3 regions of the Virgibacillus sp. M23 genome follow, and region 3 is predicted to be linked to each of the others. Evidence: riboswitches for the same ligand, from Rfam matches in the RefSeq annotation. Region 3 holds a riboswitch; each other region holds the start of a gene.
What was found. Region 3 has a riboswitch for thiamine pyrophosphate ahead of RVS70_RS07070 (ABC transporter substrate-binding protein). Riboswitches for the same ligand answer to the same signal wherever they lie in the genome.

Region 1 (5,485 bases), on a different contig from region 3:
AACAACAATGTAATCAACTTGATTAATCGTACGTATTCGCTCAACAATTGGATTGATTGTTTTCCAGCCTCGTGCTTTTACAATTGAATCCTTTATTTCTGGTAAGTTCGCCACGATCCTCCCTGTCATAAGTCCACGCTCACCAAGCCCTTCTTCTTTTCCTTGAAAAAGATTGCCGATAAGCATAATGCCACCAATTAAGAGCGTAAATAGAACAATCCCAAAAGATAGAATCATAATCTTTAGTCTAATTGGCATTTTACGAAGACTTACCATTCCCCACTTCTCCTTAAGTTTAATGATTGATAGAATATTATGATAAAATAAAGTGAAACTTCCATCCGTGGGGGGGTTTTGTTTATCCCCACGGATGGTTAGGTGAACCAATCGGACATTTACTGGCAGTTGTTCCACACTTCCCATTTTGGTTTCTCTTTATTGCTTGAAGTGGGTATCTTACTGCCAGTTATATGCGGGATAAAGTAAAACTTCCGTCCGTTTTTACTAAAACAAATACGTACAAAGGCTTCATTCGCCACTTCCTGTGGCAACGCCTTTGTGACCTACTTCCATGGAGGCCCGAACCAATCGGACATTTACCGGCAGTCGATCCATCGCCCATATTGGTTTCTCTTTATTACTTGAAGCGGGAGCTTACTGCGGTTATATGCGGGATGAATGACCACACACTGAACTTTCTCTATTTAGTTCATGGAGGTAATTATTTGCGAAACTTTTTTATAATTCTAACATTTATTATAACAGGACTTGTTTCCGCTGTCGTAATTGGAATTGACTTCGAGACAATTCGTGGAACAGATGATTATGATGATGAACAAGAGGGATTACGTGAACAAATCATCATTCGGTTTAGTCATGTTGTTGCGACTGACACACCAAAGGGACAAACAGCCCGGAAGTTTGCTCAACTTGTAGAAGCAAAAACAAATGGAAGAATCAAAGTCCACATTTATGCAAATGGGTCTCTATATAATGACACCAATGAGTGGGAAGCCATCCAAAATGGGAATGTTGAAATGATTGCCCCGGCAACAGCTAAGGTAAGTGAGCTATTTCCCAAATGGGGTATCCTTGATCTCCCCTATGCATTCCCTACACACGAGGCAGTAACGGAAGCATATGAGGGTAAAATAGGGAAAACATTGCTTGCAAACCTTCATAATACAAACGTGAAGGGCTTGACTTTTTGGTATAACGGTTATAAACAGCTTACGAATCAAGTACACGTTATCAAACTACCAGATGATGTAAACCGACTCCATTTCCGTATTATGCCTAGTCCTGTTATTAAGGAACAATTTAATCAAGTACATGCTAGCACAAGTAGCTTACCATTTAATAAAACTTATCAAAACTTGGAAGTACATTTTATTGATGGACAGGAAAATACGATTTCTAATATTTACTCTAAAAAATTCTATGAGCATCAACCGTTTGTAACTATGAGCAATCACGGTTATCTCGGATACGGTGTTTTTATTAATAAGCCTTTTTGGGAATCATTATCTGAATATAATCAATCAGCCATTCAAGCTGCCTTAAGTGAAGCAACGGATTGGGGGAAACGTCACGCGATTGAGATGAATGATCATTATACACGTGAATTAAGAAAAAAAGATGTTGTTACTATTCACTTTCTTACAACAAGAGAAAGAGAGCAATGGAAGAATGCATGGAAAGCTGTATACGATCAGATGACTACGATTATTGGCAACGAGTTAATGGACGAGGTACATCGGATACAGAATAAGTATAATTCTAGAGAATGATAACTGCTCACTATTCTCTTATACACCCAACATTTTAGCTTATTACTCTTTTGATTACATTGTTCATGTACTTCATTGCAATGTGAGGTATCAAGTCAAAAAGTCTAGCAGTTCTATAAGTTGCTTTATTTCACAGTATATCACTTATCGTATTTACAAAAAGCACTAATTGAACTATTCTATTAGTAGTATATATAAATACATAAAAACTGCATATCTATTTTAAATTGCACTAGGGGAGCTATGTACATGGCTGAGAAGAGACTACTCTGACCCTTATAACCCGATCTAGATAATACTAGCGTGGGGAAGTGCAGTCGTTCATATATCGTTTTATAGGCATAGCCTACATATATTTTTGAAGACTGCATTCCCAAAGAATGCAGTCTTTTTTATTTATGTATAACTTCACTGACATGACTATTTATTAGGAGGAAAATGATATGAACGAACAAGCATTGAACTGTATTAATAGTCGGATTGCTGGTTGCTCTTTTGCCATCTATCCAATGACAGATCAATTTGTAGATGTAATTACAACTTCACTGAAAAACGTAGATACATCTAAGGTTTGGATTAAAACAACAGATGTAGAAACCTGTGTACGTGGCAAGATCACACATGTTTTTGATGTAACCAAGGCACTTTTTTTGCATGCGGCTAGCACAGGACACCATGTCGTGTTTAGTGCCACCTACTCCATCGGCTGTCCGGGAGACTCCGATGGGGATGTATATCTATCAACGGACGACCATCGATTAAATTTAAATACAAATGACCTTCAGCAAGAAGTTGCCGGCAAATTTTCCCTTTATCCGTTGGGTGGAGGAAATTATATGAACATCATTTATAACCAAATTGAGGAAATGAAGCTCCATGGGGTTAAGGTTAGCTCTATCCACTATGCTACAAGGCTAGACGGGGATGGAAAACTTATATTCGATGGACTTGAACGTGTTTTTACAAATTTAGAAAGTAGTTATTCATCACATCTAGTTATGACAACCACCATATCTGCAAATAGCCCATCTAAAAAGGGGGAGATACTTTGAATAATTGGAAGCTAAAGGAAATAATTGTTATGTCTGTTCTTTCCGTAGTCTTCGGTATCGTTTATTTAGCATTTTTACCTATTGGAAAAATTCTCGTGTCGTTCATGGGACCCATAGGATATGACTTTATATTTGGTATTTGGTTTATTGTATCCATTATTGCGGCTTATATCATTCGTAAACCCGGAGCTGCATTTTTGTCAGAAACAATTGCTGCAACGGTAGAAATGCTCCTCGGTAATGCTATGGGACCAATCATTATTATTACGGGTATTATACAGGGTCTTGGCGCAGAAGCTGCCTTTGCGCTAACAAAATGGAAACGCTATTCACTTTGGGTGCTAATGTTAGCCGGTGTTGGAGCAGCTATATTTAGTTTTGTTTGGGGATATTTTAGATCAGGCTATGCTGCCTTAAGTACTCCATACATATTAGGTATGTTATGTATAAGAATGATTAGTGGGGCAATCATTTCAGGTTTGCTTGGAAAAGCAATTAGTGATTCACTCGCGAAAACAGGCGTACTATCTAGTTTTGCGCTTGGTAAACAAATCAGAAAGGAACGTTCCGCATCATGATCAACGTATCTAATCTTTCACTCTGGTTTCATGAAGATAATGATAAACCAATCATCTCTAATCTGAGCTTTCAGTTAGACAGAGGGGAAACCATGCTACTACTTGGACCAAGTGGTAGCGGAAAAAGTACGTTAACACACTGTTTAAATGGTATATACCCGCGCGAATTAGACGGTAAAATGACAGGTGATGTTACCATATTCGGTCAATCTATACACGATGCACATCCCGGTACAATTAGCAAACAAGTTGGCGTCGTATTCCAAGATCCAGAAAGCCAATTTTGTATGTTAACGGTAGAAGATGAAATTGCCTTTGGCCTAGAGAATATTTGTACACCGCCGCTTGAAATAGCTAGAAAAATAGACGAAGTATTACAAATGGTTGACTTAATGGATGACAAGCACTCTATCATTTCATCCCTTTCTGGAGGACAAAAACAAAAATTAGCATTAGCCTGTGTGCTAGCACTAGAACCAGAGATACTTATCTTGGATGAACCGACTGCCAATTTAGATCCACAAGCGACTAAAGAATTTATCAAGACTATTCAAACCATTAAACAGAAAAAATCAATGGGAATAATCGTTATCGAACATCAATTGGAAGGCTGGGTATCTTTTATCGACCGTTCTTTCATATTATCTAAGGACGGAAAATGTATGTATGATGGCCCACTAGCACGGATCATTTCGGATAATAAAGAAAGCGTGCTAGAAGAGGGGATTTGCCTGCCAAAAATAACAAAACTTGTACTTACAGCAGCCGAACAAAACAAAGCTGCTTATATCAGTCCACCGTTAACAATCAAGGATACCCCATCATTAGTTACATATATGGACAATAGCTTTTTAGAAAAGACAATACCAGCAGCTCACCAAGCAGACATTATACTATCTGCTTCGCGTGTTACTCAAAATAAAAAACAAAAAAGGGTACTTCATCAAATTGATTTCGATCTGTATGAGAGCTCATTTGTAGCAATCATTGGAGCTAATGGAAGCGGCAAAACATCGTTAACAAAAGTACTTAGTGGTATTGAAGCTCCTACACACGGAGACATTCTCCTACGTCAGCATCCTATCCGTAATTGGAAGGAAAAATTATTGCGAAAAGAGATTGGATACGTGTTTCAAAATCCGGAGCACCAATTTATTACAGACACTGTATTTGATGAAATTGCCTACAGCTTACGTCTGCATCCATATTCAGAATCATATATAGAAGAGAAAGTACATTACACCCTAGTCAATTGCCAATTACAAGGATTCGAGCATCGCCATCCTTATTCGCTAAGTCAGGGACAAAAAAGGAGACTCAGTGTAGCCACAATGATTGTCGATGAACAAAAAATACTCTTTCTAGATGAGCCTACCTTCGGGCAGGATGCCGCTTCTACCTTAAAGCTTATGCAAATGTTAAAAGAACGGCATGCCAAAGGCACATCCATTATCATGGTTACACATGACATGGATATCGTCGACAAATATGCGGACCGTGTCCTTGTTTTAGAAAACGGAGAAATTATAAGAGATCAATCACCAGACCAATTATGGAAGGATTCGGACTTACAAAGATGGCACTTAGACTACCCAACCCGAATTCAACTGCAACAACATTTGGAGGTGAATCAGCATGACTTCGCTATTAAATCAACTTAATCCAAGCATTAAAGCTTTTACCGTTATTCTATTAGTGTGTCTATTGACCTTTGTGTTTGATCCATTTACACCACTAGTTTATTGCTTATTCACCATCCTCCTTACTTTCGTATGTGGAAAAATTGCTTGGAAACGATACATGCTTTATTTCTTAATTATCATCCTATTATCCGTTGGTATGCTTTGGACAACGCTTGCCTTTGCTGATGAACCAAATCGACCACATGATACCATGGAGATTCTATTTTGGGATATACCAAAGGAAGATGTTACGGTAGCGTTAGCATTAACATTGCGGATGCTTGCCTTCGCATCCTTATCATTTATGTTTATCTTCACGACAAATATGGTGCATTTCATTCTAAGTCTCATGCAGCAATGCAAGCTATCTCCAAAATTAGCTT
Region 2 (5,485 bases), on a different contig from region 3:
AGGTTATTTTCAATGTTATTCAAGAACCATTACAGGGGTTAGGGAATACGCTGCCTGCAGCAATGGTTGTCTCATTCCTCAATCATTTACTATGGTTCTTTGGTTTACATGGTACGAATATTATTGGATCCGTTATTGAACCATTATATTTACCATTAATTGAACAAAATTTAGATCTATTTAAGAGTGGAATGTCCGCATTTGAAGTACCAAATATTGTAACAAAGCCATTCCTTGACTCATTCGTGTTCATGGGTGGATCTGGTACCACAATTGCCTTATTAATTGCTATCTTTATTGTCATCCGTAGAGAAAAGAATCACCCTTATCGTCAAGTGGCAAAGTTATCTGCACCAGCAGGGTTATTTAACATTAACGAGCCAGTAATATTTGGTTTGCCAATTGTTTTGAATCCTGCAATGTTAATTCCTTTTATTTTGATACCGGTTACGTTAACTGTTACGTCATATATAGCATTGGCGACTGGACTAGTTCCAAGAACAGTAGCGATCTTGCCGTGGACAACGCCACCAATATTAAGCGGTTACTTAGTAACTGGAGGAAGCTGGCGTGGAATTGCCTTACAGGTATTTAATTTAACGCTTGCTGTACTTATGTATATACCGTTTATAATGGCAGGAGTTAGAACACTAAGACAACGAAAAGAGGGTTAATACAATGGAAACAACAGAGGATGTTCAAATGTTATCTTTCCAAATTATTTTACATGCTGGAAATGCAAGGTCACATGCGATGGAAGCAATTTCTCATGCAAAGGCATACCAGTTCAACGAGGCACGTCAAAAGATTGAAGCGGCTGATAAAGAATTTAATGATGCACACCATATGCAAACAAAACTTTTACAGGAAGAAGCAGATGGAAAACAAACGAATTTATCCGTAATATTGATCCATGCGCAGGATCATCTAATGACGGCTATGACAGTGAAAGACTTAGCGGTTGAAATGATAGACATGTATGAGAAAATACAAACATTGGAGGGATAATAAAATGAAAATTATACTAGTTTGTTCAGCGGGGATGTCAACGTCTATGCTTGTTAAAAAAATGAAGCAGGCAGCTGAGGAGCGGAATCTAGATGCAGAAATAAATGCAGTTGCTGAATCACAGTTAAAAAATGAATTAGATAATCTAGACGTTGTATTAATTGGTCCACAGGTTCGCTATTTAGAAAAGAAAATTAAAGAACAGGTTGAACCACATGGCATTGCCGTCGATGTAATCGATCAAATGGCATACGGCATGATACAAGGTGATAAAGTTTTAGATCAGGCAGTAGAGCTTGCAAAATAATTTCATACATGAAAGGAATAGCTGCCTGTTTTCTGAAGCGCTGGATTACAGCGCAGCTATTTTTTTATCGTCTAGGAAATAGTGAAATTTGCCAATATGGATAAATAGGCGCGTTTTGGGCCGCGTCCAGCCCCCAGAACTAGGCGACATTCATGTTGTTTGGTCGTATAGCGTTTTAAAGGGATTTATTAGTCTGTTAAAGATGAGCTATCAGAGTTTTCTTATTTAGACCTTTACAATTTATACCAATCTTGTTAAGCTGTTTTTGTTAGAAAATTTAATAGGAAATGTTACAGCACTAGGGGAGCTATTTGGAATAGCTGAGAAAGACGTATTCGTTTTGACCCTCTGTACCCGAACAGGATAATGCCTGCGTGGGAAAGTGTGGTCACCAAGGCTACATAAATGTTGACTGCATTCACAAGGAATGCAGTTTTTAATTTAATGTATAGCAAATCGTTCTCTGTTTTGCAGGTAGTCAGTCTAGTTTTGATCTCGATAGCTCTTTCTATGTGCTGGAAGTCGATTTCTTATTGGGAGGCGATTTTCATGCATGAACAATGGGGATTTTTAGAAAATGTACCACATGATGCTTCCATTAATATGGCATTAGATGAAGCCTTGCTTCATTGGCATTATGAAGGGAAAATACCGCCGACATTACGGTTTTATCGATGGATGAAACCGACACTTTCGATTGGTCATTTTCAAAAAGTAGATGGAAAAATTGACTTAGAAGGTGTAAAAAAACATCAATGTCAGTTTGTACGCAGAATGACAGGTGGAAGTGCGGTATTGCATGATGATGAATTAACATACAGTATTGTTATTTCTGAGGATCATCCTATGATAGCTTCTTCGATTCGCCAAGCTTATTATGATTTGTCGAAAGGAATTCTAAAAGGTTATCAAAACTTAGGAATAGAAGCAACCTACGCTGAATCATTTTCCAAGGAGAGAAGTAGTATTTGCTTCGAGCGGCCTGCTTTTTATGAAATGGTTGCAGATGGTAAAAAACTCTCAGGAAATGCACAAACTAGAAAAAAAGGGGTACTGCTTCAGCATGGATCGATACCGATAACCATGAACATTGATTTGCTATTCGATCTATTTTTATTTCCTTCAGACAAATTGAAAGAAAGAAAAAAACAAGGCTTTTGGAAAAAAGCAACAACAATTAATCAGTTAACAAATCAAGCGCATTCGTACGAAACAATTAAACCTGCTTTTATGGAGGGGTTCTCGAAAGGACTAAACATTAAGTTAGAGCCTTTTTCATTAACGAAAAGTCAATGGGATGAAGTATATAAACTTGCTGAAACAAACTATTCTGATGAGAACACGAGAAAAGGAGCGGTCACCCATGCCTAAAGATCAGACGTATATTCGAAAGCCTGAATGGTTAAAAACAAAGTTAAATACGAATAAATCATACAGAGGACTAAAAAAACTAATGCGTGATAATCGCTTAAACACTGTATGTGAAGAGGCACGTTGCCCGAATATTCATGAATGTTGGAGTGAAAGAAAAACAGCTACCTTTATGATTCTTGGAGATACATGTACACGAGGATGCCGTTTTTGTGCTGTAAAGACTGGACTGCCAAATGAACTGGATTGGGGAGAGCCAGAAAGAGTTGCGGATTCTGTTGTTGTAATGGGGCTTAGACATGTTGTTGTAACAGCAGTTGCTCGCGATGACTTAAACGATGGTGGTGCTGCCGTTTTTGCTGAAACTGTTCGAGCAGTACGAAGAAAAAATCCTGGCTGTACTATCGAAATTCTACCTTCTGATATGAAGGGTGACTATGATAGTCTGCATACACTTATGGATAGTGCTCCAGATATTTTTAACCATAATATTGAAACGGTAAGGAGATTAACAAAACGTGTACGTGCCAGAGCGATGTATGACCGTTCCTTGCAGCTACTTCAACGGGTAAAAGAAATTGCTCCAAACACACCAACAAAATCTAGTATTATGGTAGGTTTAGGAGAAGAAAAAGAGGAGATTATTCAAGCGATGGATGATCTGTTAGCACATCAGGTAGACATTGTAACAATTGGTCAATACTTACAACCAACTAAAAAACATTTAAATGTAGAGCGTTATTATCATCCTGATGAGTTTAAAGAGCTGAAGGAAATAGCTATTAATAAAGGCTTCAGGCACTGTGAGGCAGGTCCATTAGTTCGTTCTTCCTATCATGCAGATGAGCAAGTAACACAAGCTTCTGCACAGCGTCGAATTAATTATATGAAGGGCTATGAGAAACAGGAAAATAAGGAAGTCGACTTCACTTTTTAACTTCATCATGATACGTTATCATGAAACTTCTTATATCTGTTTTTCGTAATAAGAATAGTCAAGAGATTCAGACCTATGAAGTGAATAGAAATGGAGCGTATACAGATGAATGCTGTAACAATAAAGCAACTAGCAAAGCAATTTAGTTTGGAAGTATTGGCAGGAGAGGACCAATTGAACCGAACGATAACAAAAGCTAGAACGCATCGGCCTGGATTGGAGTTTATTGGATACTTTGATTTCTTTCCGATGGAACACGTTCAAGTATTGGGAAGAAAAGAAATTACCTACTTACATCAATTATCACATGAGGAGCGGCAGCTACGTATCGGTAACATCGTAAACTATCATCCACCTTGTTTTATTGTTACATCAAATCAAGAGGGATTAACGTATTTGACTAGATTTTGCAAGCAAGAAGGTATTCCATTATTACGTACGAAGGAAGCGACATCTACATTTATGGATAAATATGATGCTTATATGGTAAAGGCATTAGCTCCTGAGACTGCTGTTCACGGTGTATGTGTTAATATTTTTGGACTTGGTATATTGATTCGTGGTAAATCTGGAATTGGTAAAAGCGAGATTGCCCATGCCTTAATTGGTCGAGGACATCGGCTTGTAGCAGATGATATGGTTGTCTTAAAAAAATTAGGACCAGAAACATTACTCGGTACACATAATGGTACAAATAAGGAATTTCTTGCACTACGAAGCATTGGGCTCTTAAATGTGGTAAGACTGTATGGTAGAAAGGCATTTCAAGAGGAAACTCGTATTGCTCTTGATATTGAGCTGGCAGCGTGGCAAAAGAATGAGTTAAATAATGAATTAGAAGTAGCTACGGAAACTAGTGATTATATGGGGGTAACAATTCCTCGTATTGAAATACAGCTACAGCCTGGTCGTGATGTTGTCGGCTTAATTGAAGCGGCAGCAAATAATTGGTATTTACAGCAGCAAGGATATAGTGCTGCGGAAGAATTTATTCAACGTTTAGATTCTGATCGGACAGAAACAGAAGAGTAAAAATAGATAGAAGTCCTTCTATCATAGAAGGATCAAGAGACTGAGACAAAAGAATGAAGAAACAATCAAAAAACGAACGATAATTGGTTGAAATTAATTATTGTTCGTTTTTTGATCAAAATTATTAATTCAGCACCTGAAATAAGCGAGACTCCAGCGGGAACAGTACGCGTCCGAAGATCCACTTGGTAAGGTGTTTTTCTTTACCAAGTTAGCTAAGGCTGTGCCTGCGGAAAGCGCGTATAGTTTCACGGTGCGGATTCTTTGAGTAAAGAAGGTGTGCTTATTCCAGAAAACCATTACACGTCATGTGTGGGAAGGAGCGATAGAACTGGTTCAATGGAACTGGATTTATAATCAAAGTAAGTGGATGTATCGGAATGAGAAAAGAGAAGTGGAACGTAGCTACGCAGATTCAGAAGACCTGCATGGGCTGCGTTATTGTCGTTTCCTCGGAAAGCGAGTGGTATTCCGTTCGCCTACGAAAAAAGTCTTGTAGAAAACACAAAAGGTTCTCTACAAGCTAAACCTCCTACCATATCAAGGAGGTTTTTATACGTTATGGAACCATTAAAAATAAAGAAATAACAGAAATAAGTGGGATGGCCATTGTTAACATTAGGCTGATCATCGAAAAGTTGTTTACAGCCGATTTGGAATTTTCCTCCACATCTACTTTTCTCTGCATAAAAATAAAGAAAGCAGCAAATAACATGAAAAACACAATAATTATTCCAGGGACATATAAAGTAGAAACATCAGAAACAGGGGCTAGTTTTGAAAAGCCGTATATAATGAGAATAATTGGAATGGCTTCGCTTATAGCTACA
Region 3 (5,485 bases):
CAGATGAAAACGGTGAAGCAGTTGGGAAAATTAAAGATGGAGATTCTATAATCTTTTATAACTTCCGTCCAGATCGCGCTATTCAGATTTCACGTACCTTTGCAAATGAAGATTTTCGTGATTTTGATCGTGGTGAGCACGTGCCAAAAAATTTGGACTTTGTAATGTTAACGAATTTTAGTGAAACAGTCGATGGCTATGTTGCTTACGAACCTGTTAACCTAGATAATACAGTTGGCGAAGTATTATCTCAGCATAATTTGAAGCAATTACGTATTGCTGAGACAGAAAAATATCCACATGTCACTTTCTTTATGAGTGGTGGTCGTGAGAAAGAATTTGATGGTGAAAAACGTGTATTGATTGATTCGCCAAAGGTTGCAACATATGATTTAAAACCAGAAATGAGTGCTTATGGAGTGACGGACGCGTTGCTCAAAGAACTTGATGCTGGTGAACACAATGCAATTATCTTGAACTTTGCTAACCCGGACATGGTTGGACATTCTGGTAAATTACAGCCGACTATTAAAGCAATTGAAGTAGTTGATGAATGTCTAGGGAAAATTGTTGATAAAATTAAAGAGCTTGGCGGGAATGCCATTATTACTGCTGATCACGGTAATTCTGATGAGGTAGTTACGCTTGAAGGTAAGCCAATGACTGCTCATACGACAAATCCTGTTCCGGTAATTGTGACAGAAGAAAATATAACATTACGAGATGGTGGGATTTTAGCTGATCTATCACCAACCTTATTGGATTTACTAGGTATTGAAAAACCAGAAGAAATGACTGGCGAATCATTAATTAAATAAAAGGAAATTAAAGGAGAGAAAAATTATGCCATACATTACTGATGTATATGCACGTGAAGTATTAGACTCACGCGGTAACCCGACAGTTGAAGTGGAAGTATTTACAGAATCAGGTGCCTTCGGTTCTGCACTTGTGCCAAGCGGTGCATCTACCGGTGAATACGAGGCTGTGGAATTACGTGATGGTGATAAAGATCGTTATCTTGGAAAAGGTGTTCTAAAAGCAGTTCAAAACGTAAATGAAATAATTGCACCTGAATTACTTGGGATTGATGTTACTCGTCAGAATATCATCGATGCGTTAATGATCGAATTAGATGGAACTGAAAATAAAGGCAAACTTGGTGCTAACGCAATTCTTGGTGTATCCATGGCTGTAGCACATGCTGCTGCTAGTTATCTTGAAGTACCGTTATATAACTACCTCGGTGGATTTAATGCAAAAACCCTACCAACACCAATGATGAATATTCTTAATGGTGGTGAGCATGCCGATAATAACGTAGATATTCAAGAGTTTATGGTTATGCCAGTTGGAGCAGAAACGTTCCAAGAAGCACTACGTACGGGTGCTGAAATTTTCCATTCATTGAAAAATGTATTAAAATCAAAGGGGTATAACACAGCTGTTGGTGACGAAGGCGGATTTGCACCAAACCTTGCTTCTAATGAAGAAGCTTTACAAACAATTGTGGAAGCAATTGAAGCTGCTGGTTACAAGCCAGGAGAAGAAGTGAAGCTTGCAATGGATGTTGCTGCTTCAGAAATATATGAAGATGGTAAATATAATCTAAAAGGTGAAGGTGTTGTTCGTACTTCTGAAGAGATGGTTGATTGGTATGAAGACATGATCAACAAATACCCAATTATCTCCATTGAAGATGGACTAGATGAAAATGATTGGGATGGATTTAAAGTATTAACAGATCGTCTTGGTGGACGAGTACAGCTTGTCGGAGATGATTTATTTGTAACAAATACTAATAAGCTTTCCAAAGGTATTGAACAAGGTATTGGAAACTCTATCTTAGTAAAAGTTAATCAAATCGGTACATTAACAGAGACGTTCGAAGCAATCGAAATGGCAAAACGCGCTGGCTATACAGCGGTTATCTCACACCGTTCAGGAGAAACAGAAGATGCAACGATCGCTGACATTGCTGTAGCGACTAATGCAGGTCAGATCAAAACAGGTGCACCTTCTCGAACAGATCGTGTAGCTAAATACAATCAACTGCTTCGCATTGAAGATGAGCTAGCAGGCATGGGTGAATATGCTGGTAAGACAGCGTTCTATAACCTAAATAAATAGGGAAGAAAACCTCTTAAGGTATGGTGGTTATACTTTAAGAGGTTTTTTATAGGTTTATCCCACACATATAACTGGCAGTAATAATCCACTTTAAGCAATAAAGTAAAACCACTATGGGGAAGTGGAGGATCGATTGCCGGTAAATGTCCGGTCGGTTCAAAGGATTTTAGGTCTGTGGTGCTAACAATCAATGTGGGATAAATAAAACCCCCACTGATTAAAGTGTCACTTTATGCAGAAGTTGCTTCTATGTTCATAGAAGTTTCTATATTTTTTGAGTTTCTTAAACTTGATTAAATGGACGAATTATGTCATAGTTACTATGGAATTAATAATAGAATACTAAAGTTGTAGGGGGACCAGTGTTGCTGGTTGAGATTGTATCCGTAAGGTACTGACTCTTAGAACCTGATCTGGTTTAAACCAGCGTAGGGAACATGTTTGATACATCAAATATTAAGTTGTATATGCCCTAATGGTGATTAACCATCTAGGGCATTTTTTATAGTCTAAGAAATTATAAAATTTGCGTGTTGAGCTGCGTCCAGCTCCAGCGCCCAGAAACTAGGCTACTTCATCATGAATCGCCCTAATCTAAATCATCATCGGCTCGCAAGCTCACCGTGAGTCCTTTATCTCCGTTGAATCGTCGCTGCGTTGCTAATCGGGTGTTTGCGCTTTTATTCTTAGCGAAGGAATTACAGTCAAACAAGATGATACATACGCTGTTCCTTACAATGAGAAAGGTATTCAAGAGGAGGAAAACATTGAAGAAGCTTTTACTGCTTAGTTTAGGGATTACACTGCTTATATTAACGGCATGTGGTACAGAAGAGAAAGAACAAAGTCAGCAGAACAATGACTCAACAGAAAAGAAAAAGATCTCTGTTGTACTTGATTGGACACCAAATACGAATCATACAGGATTATATGTTGCAAAAGAGAAGGGATATTTTGAAGAGCAAGGCCTTGATGTGGACATAATTATGCCTGGTGAAGCGGGAGCAGATCAGTTAATTGCATCTGGTAAAGCAGATTTTGGTGTGAGTTATCAGGAGGGGATTACTGAAGCTCGTGTACAAGATATACCGATTGTTTCCATTGCTGCTGTTATACAGCATAATACCTCAGGTTTTGCCTCACCCAAGAATAAACAGATTACTACACCTAAAGATTTTGAAGATAAAACATATGGTGGCTGGGGAGCTCCGGTAGAAAAAGCGGTTCTAACCTCACTCATGCAGCAGGAAAATGCTAATGTAGAATCAGTTGATATTATCAACATGGGCGATACGGACTTTTTTACTGCGGTGAAAAGAGATATTGATTTTGCGTGGATTTATTATGGTTGGACTGGTGTAGAGGCAGAGCTCCGTGATGAAGAAATTAATATGGTGTATTTAACCGATTATTCGTCAAATTTAGATTATTACACGCCGGTTTTAGCTACCAATGAAAAAATGATCAAAGATGATCCAGAAACAGTTAAGCAATTCTTAGCTGCAGTATCTAAAGGTTATAATCTAGCAATTGAGCAACCAGAGGAAGCCGCTGATATCTTAATTAACGCTGTTCCTGATTTGGATGCAGAATTAGTAAAAGCAAGTCAAGCTTGGTTAGCGTCAAAGTATCAAGATGATGCGGACCAGTGGGGGAAACAAAAGCAAGAGGTATGGGAGAATTACGCCAATTGGATGTATGAGAATGAGCTGTTAGATAAACCGTTAGATAGTGAAAAAGCATTTACAAATGAGTTTTTACCAGAAACAAAGGAGGAATAAATGATGGCAGATGCACTAGTTAGTATTCAAATTATCCCGAAAACGAAAAATGGTGAAGATGTTATTCCGTATGTGGATGAAGCGATTAAGATTATCGATCATTCCGGAGTTAAGTATCAGGTAAGTCCACTAGAAACTACAATGCAAGGTGATCTTGCAGAACTATTTGGAATTATTGAGAAGATGAATAAAAGGATGACTGAAATTGGTTGTGAAAATGTTATTTCACAGGTGAAGGTTCTTTATCAACCTTCTGGAGCTTCCATGGAACAATTAACGGAGAAGTATCGCTAATGAGAAGATTGCGAGAAAAGGGATGGCGACCAGCTCTGGTCCTCATCCTTTTCCTTATCAGTTGGGAAATAGCTTGTCGTATTTTTTCGATCCCAGCTTGGCTACTACCTGCTCCAAGTGTAATATGGCAAGAAGCTGTCAATGGCTGGCCAAATTATGCTAGTCATCTACAATCGACTATCCAACTATCGATTATCGGATTTATGATAGGCAGCAGTGTAGGTACGCTCGTTGCTGTTTGTCTTCATCTCATTCCGACAGTTAGGGAAGCCTTTTATCCATTATTAATAATATCACAGAATATACCTATTATTATTTTAGCTCCCTTATTAGTAATTTGGTTTGGTTTTGGAATATTGCCGAAATTAATTGTTATTACACTTGTTTGTTTTTTTCCAATAACTATAGCAGCTTTAGATGGATTTAGACAAACAAGTGGAGAACTGAAACACTATATGCAAATGACAGGTGCCAGTAAAGGGCAAATCTTTCGTAAGCTAGAGTGGCCATATGGATTACCTTCTTTGTTTAGTGGTTTAAAGATATCGGCGACATATAGCGTAATGGGAGCGGTGATATCTGAATGGCTTGGTGCAAGTGAAGGAATTGGAGTATATATGACTTTGGCATCTTCGTCTTTCCGAACAGATCGTGTCTTTGTTGCTATCTTATTTATAGTGCTGTTAAGTTTATTGTTTTTTGGTTGTATTTCATTAATTGAAAAAAGAGTAATTAAATGGAAACCGGAAGAAGGGAAGATCAGTGAGTAACTTAGAACTTGTAAATCTAACAAAAAAATATGGGGAAACTACTATTCTTAATCGTATTTCATTAACGGTGCGAAACGGAGAGTTTGTTTCGATTGTTGGACCATCAGGAAGTGGGAAGAGCACGTTATTTCGACTGATTGGAGGGATTACCTCACCTAATTCCGGTACGATTAAATTAAATGGAAAAGAGATTATCGGCAAACGGGGATTCATCAGCTATATGCCTCAATCAGATTCCTTACTTCCTTGGCGTTCGATTTTACAAAATGTTGTCTTAGCGGCAGAAATTGCAGGTAGAAAAGATGAATTAGAAGCAAAACGAATGCTAGAACGAGCTGGCTTAAAAGGATATGAAAATGCATATCCCCATGAATTATCTGGAGGAATGAAGCAGCGCGCTTCTTTTGTACGCAGTATTTTAAGTCCCCAGCCTGTTATTTGTTTAGATGAACCATTTTCCGCATTGGATGAATTTACCCGTTTGGACATGCAAAAGTGGTTATTAGCAAT

Region 1: linked by a shared signal. The riboswitch ahead of RVS70_RS19775 (YkoF family thiamine/hydroxymethylpyrimidine-binding protein) and the one ahead of RVS70_RS07070 (ABC transporter substrate-binding protein) in region 3 are both predicted to bind thiamine pyrophosphate.
Region 2: linked by a shared signal. The riboswitch ahead of RVS70_RS19105 (lipoate--protein ligase family protein) and the one ahead of RVS70_RS07070 (ABC transporter substrate-binding protein) in region 3 are both predicted to bind thiamine pyrophosphate.

Annotation. Positions count from the first base shown of each region.
Region 1 is NZ_JAWDHA010000079.1:2,503-7,987, reverse strand. It holds gene RVS70_RS19785 (sensor histidine kinase) at 1-276, opposite strand, end outside; gene RVS70_RS19780 (DctP family TRAP transporter solute-binding subunit) at 726-1,790, shown strand; TPP riboswitch at 2,015-2,117, shown strand; gene RVS70_RS19775 (YkoF family thiamine/hydroxymethylpyrimidine-binding protein) at 2,234-2,842, shown strand; gene RVS70_RS19770 (ECF transporter S component) at 2,839-3,420, shown strand; gene RVS70_RS19765 (energy-coupling factor transporter ATPase) at 3,417-5,081, shown strand; gene RVS70_RS19760 (energy-coupling factor transporter transmembrane component T family protein) at 5,056-5,485, shown strand, end outside.
Region 2 is NZ_JAWDHA010000072.1:5,622-11,106, forward strand. It holds gene RVS70_RS19090 (PTS sugar transporter subunit IIC) at 1-674, shown strand, start outside; gene RVS70_RS19095 (PTS lactose/cellobiose transporter subunit IIA) at 679-1,008, shown strand; gene RVS70_RS19100 (PTS sugar transporter subunit IIB) at 1,013-1,315, shown strand; TPP riboswitch at 1,606-1,713, shown strand; gene RVS70_RS19105 (lipoate--protein ligase family protein) at 1,865-2,686, shown strand; gene lipA (lipoyl synthase) at 2,679-3,623, shown strand; gene hprK (HPr(Ser) kinase/phosphatase) at 3,729-4,655, shown strand; gene RVS70_RS19120 (hypothetical protein) at 5,215-5,485, opposite strand, start outside.
Region 3 is NZ_JAWDHA010000012.1:28,672-34,156, reverse strand. It holds gene gpmI (2,3-bisphosphoglycerate-independent phosphoglycerate mutase) at 1-818, shown strand, start outside; gene eno (phosphopyruvate hydratase) at 844-2,130, shown strand; TPP riboswitch at 2,473-2,582, shown strand; gene RVS70_RS07070 (ABC transporter substrate-binding protein) at 2,898-3,911, shown strand; gene RVS70_RS07065 (MTH1187 family thiamine-binding protein) at 3,915-4,205, shown strand; gene RVS70_RS07060 (ABC transporter permease) at 4,205-4,975, shown strand; gene RVS70_RS07055 (ABC transporter ATP-binding protein) at 4,968-5,485, shown strand, end outside.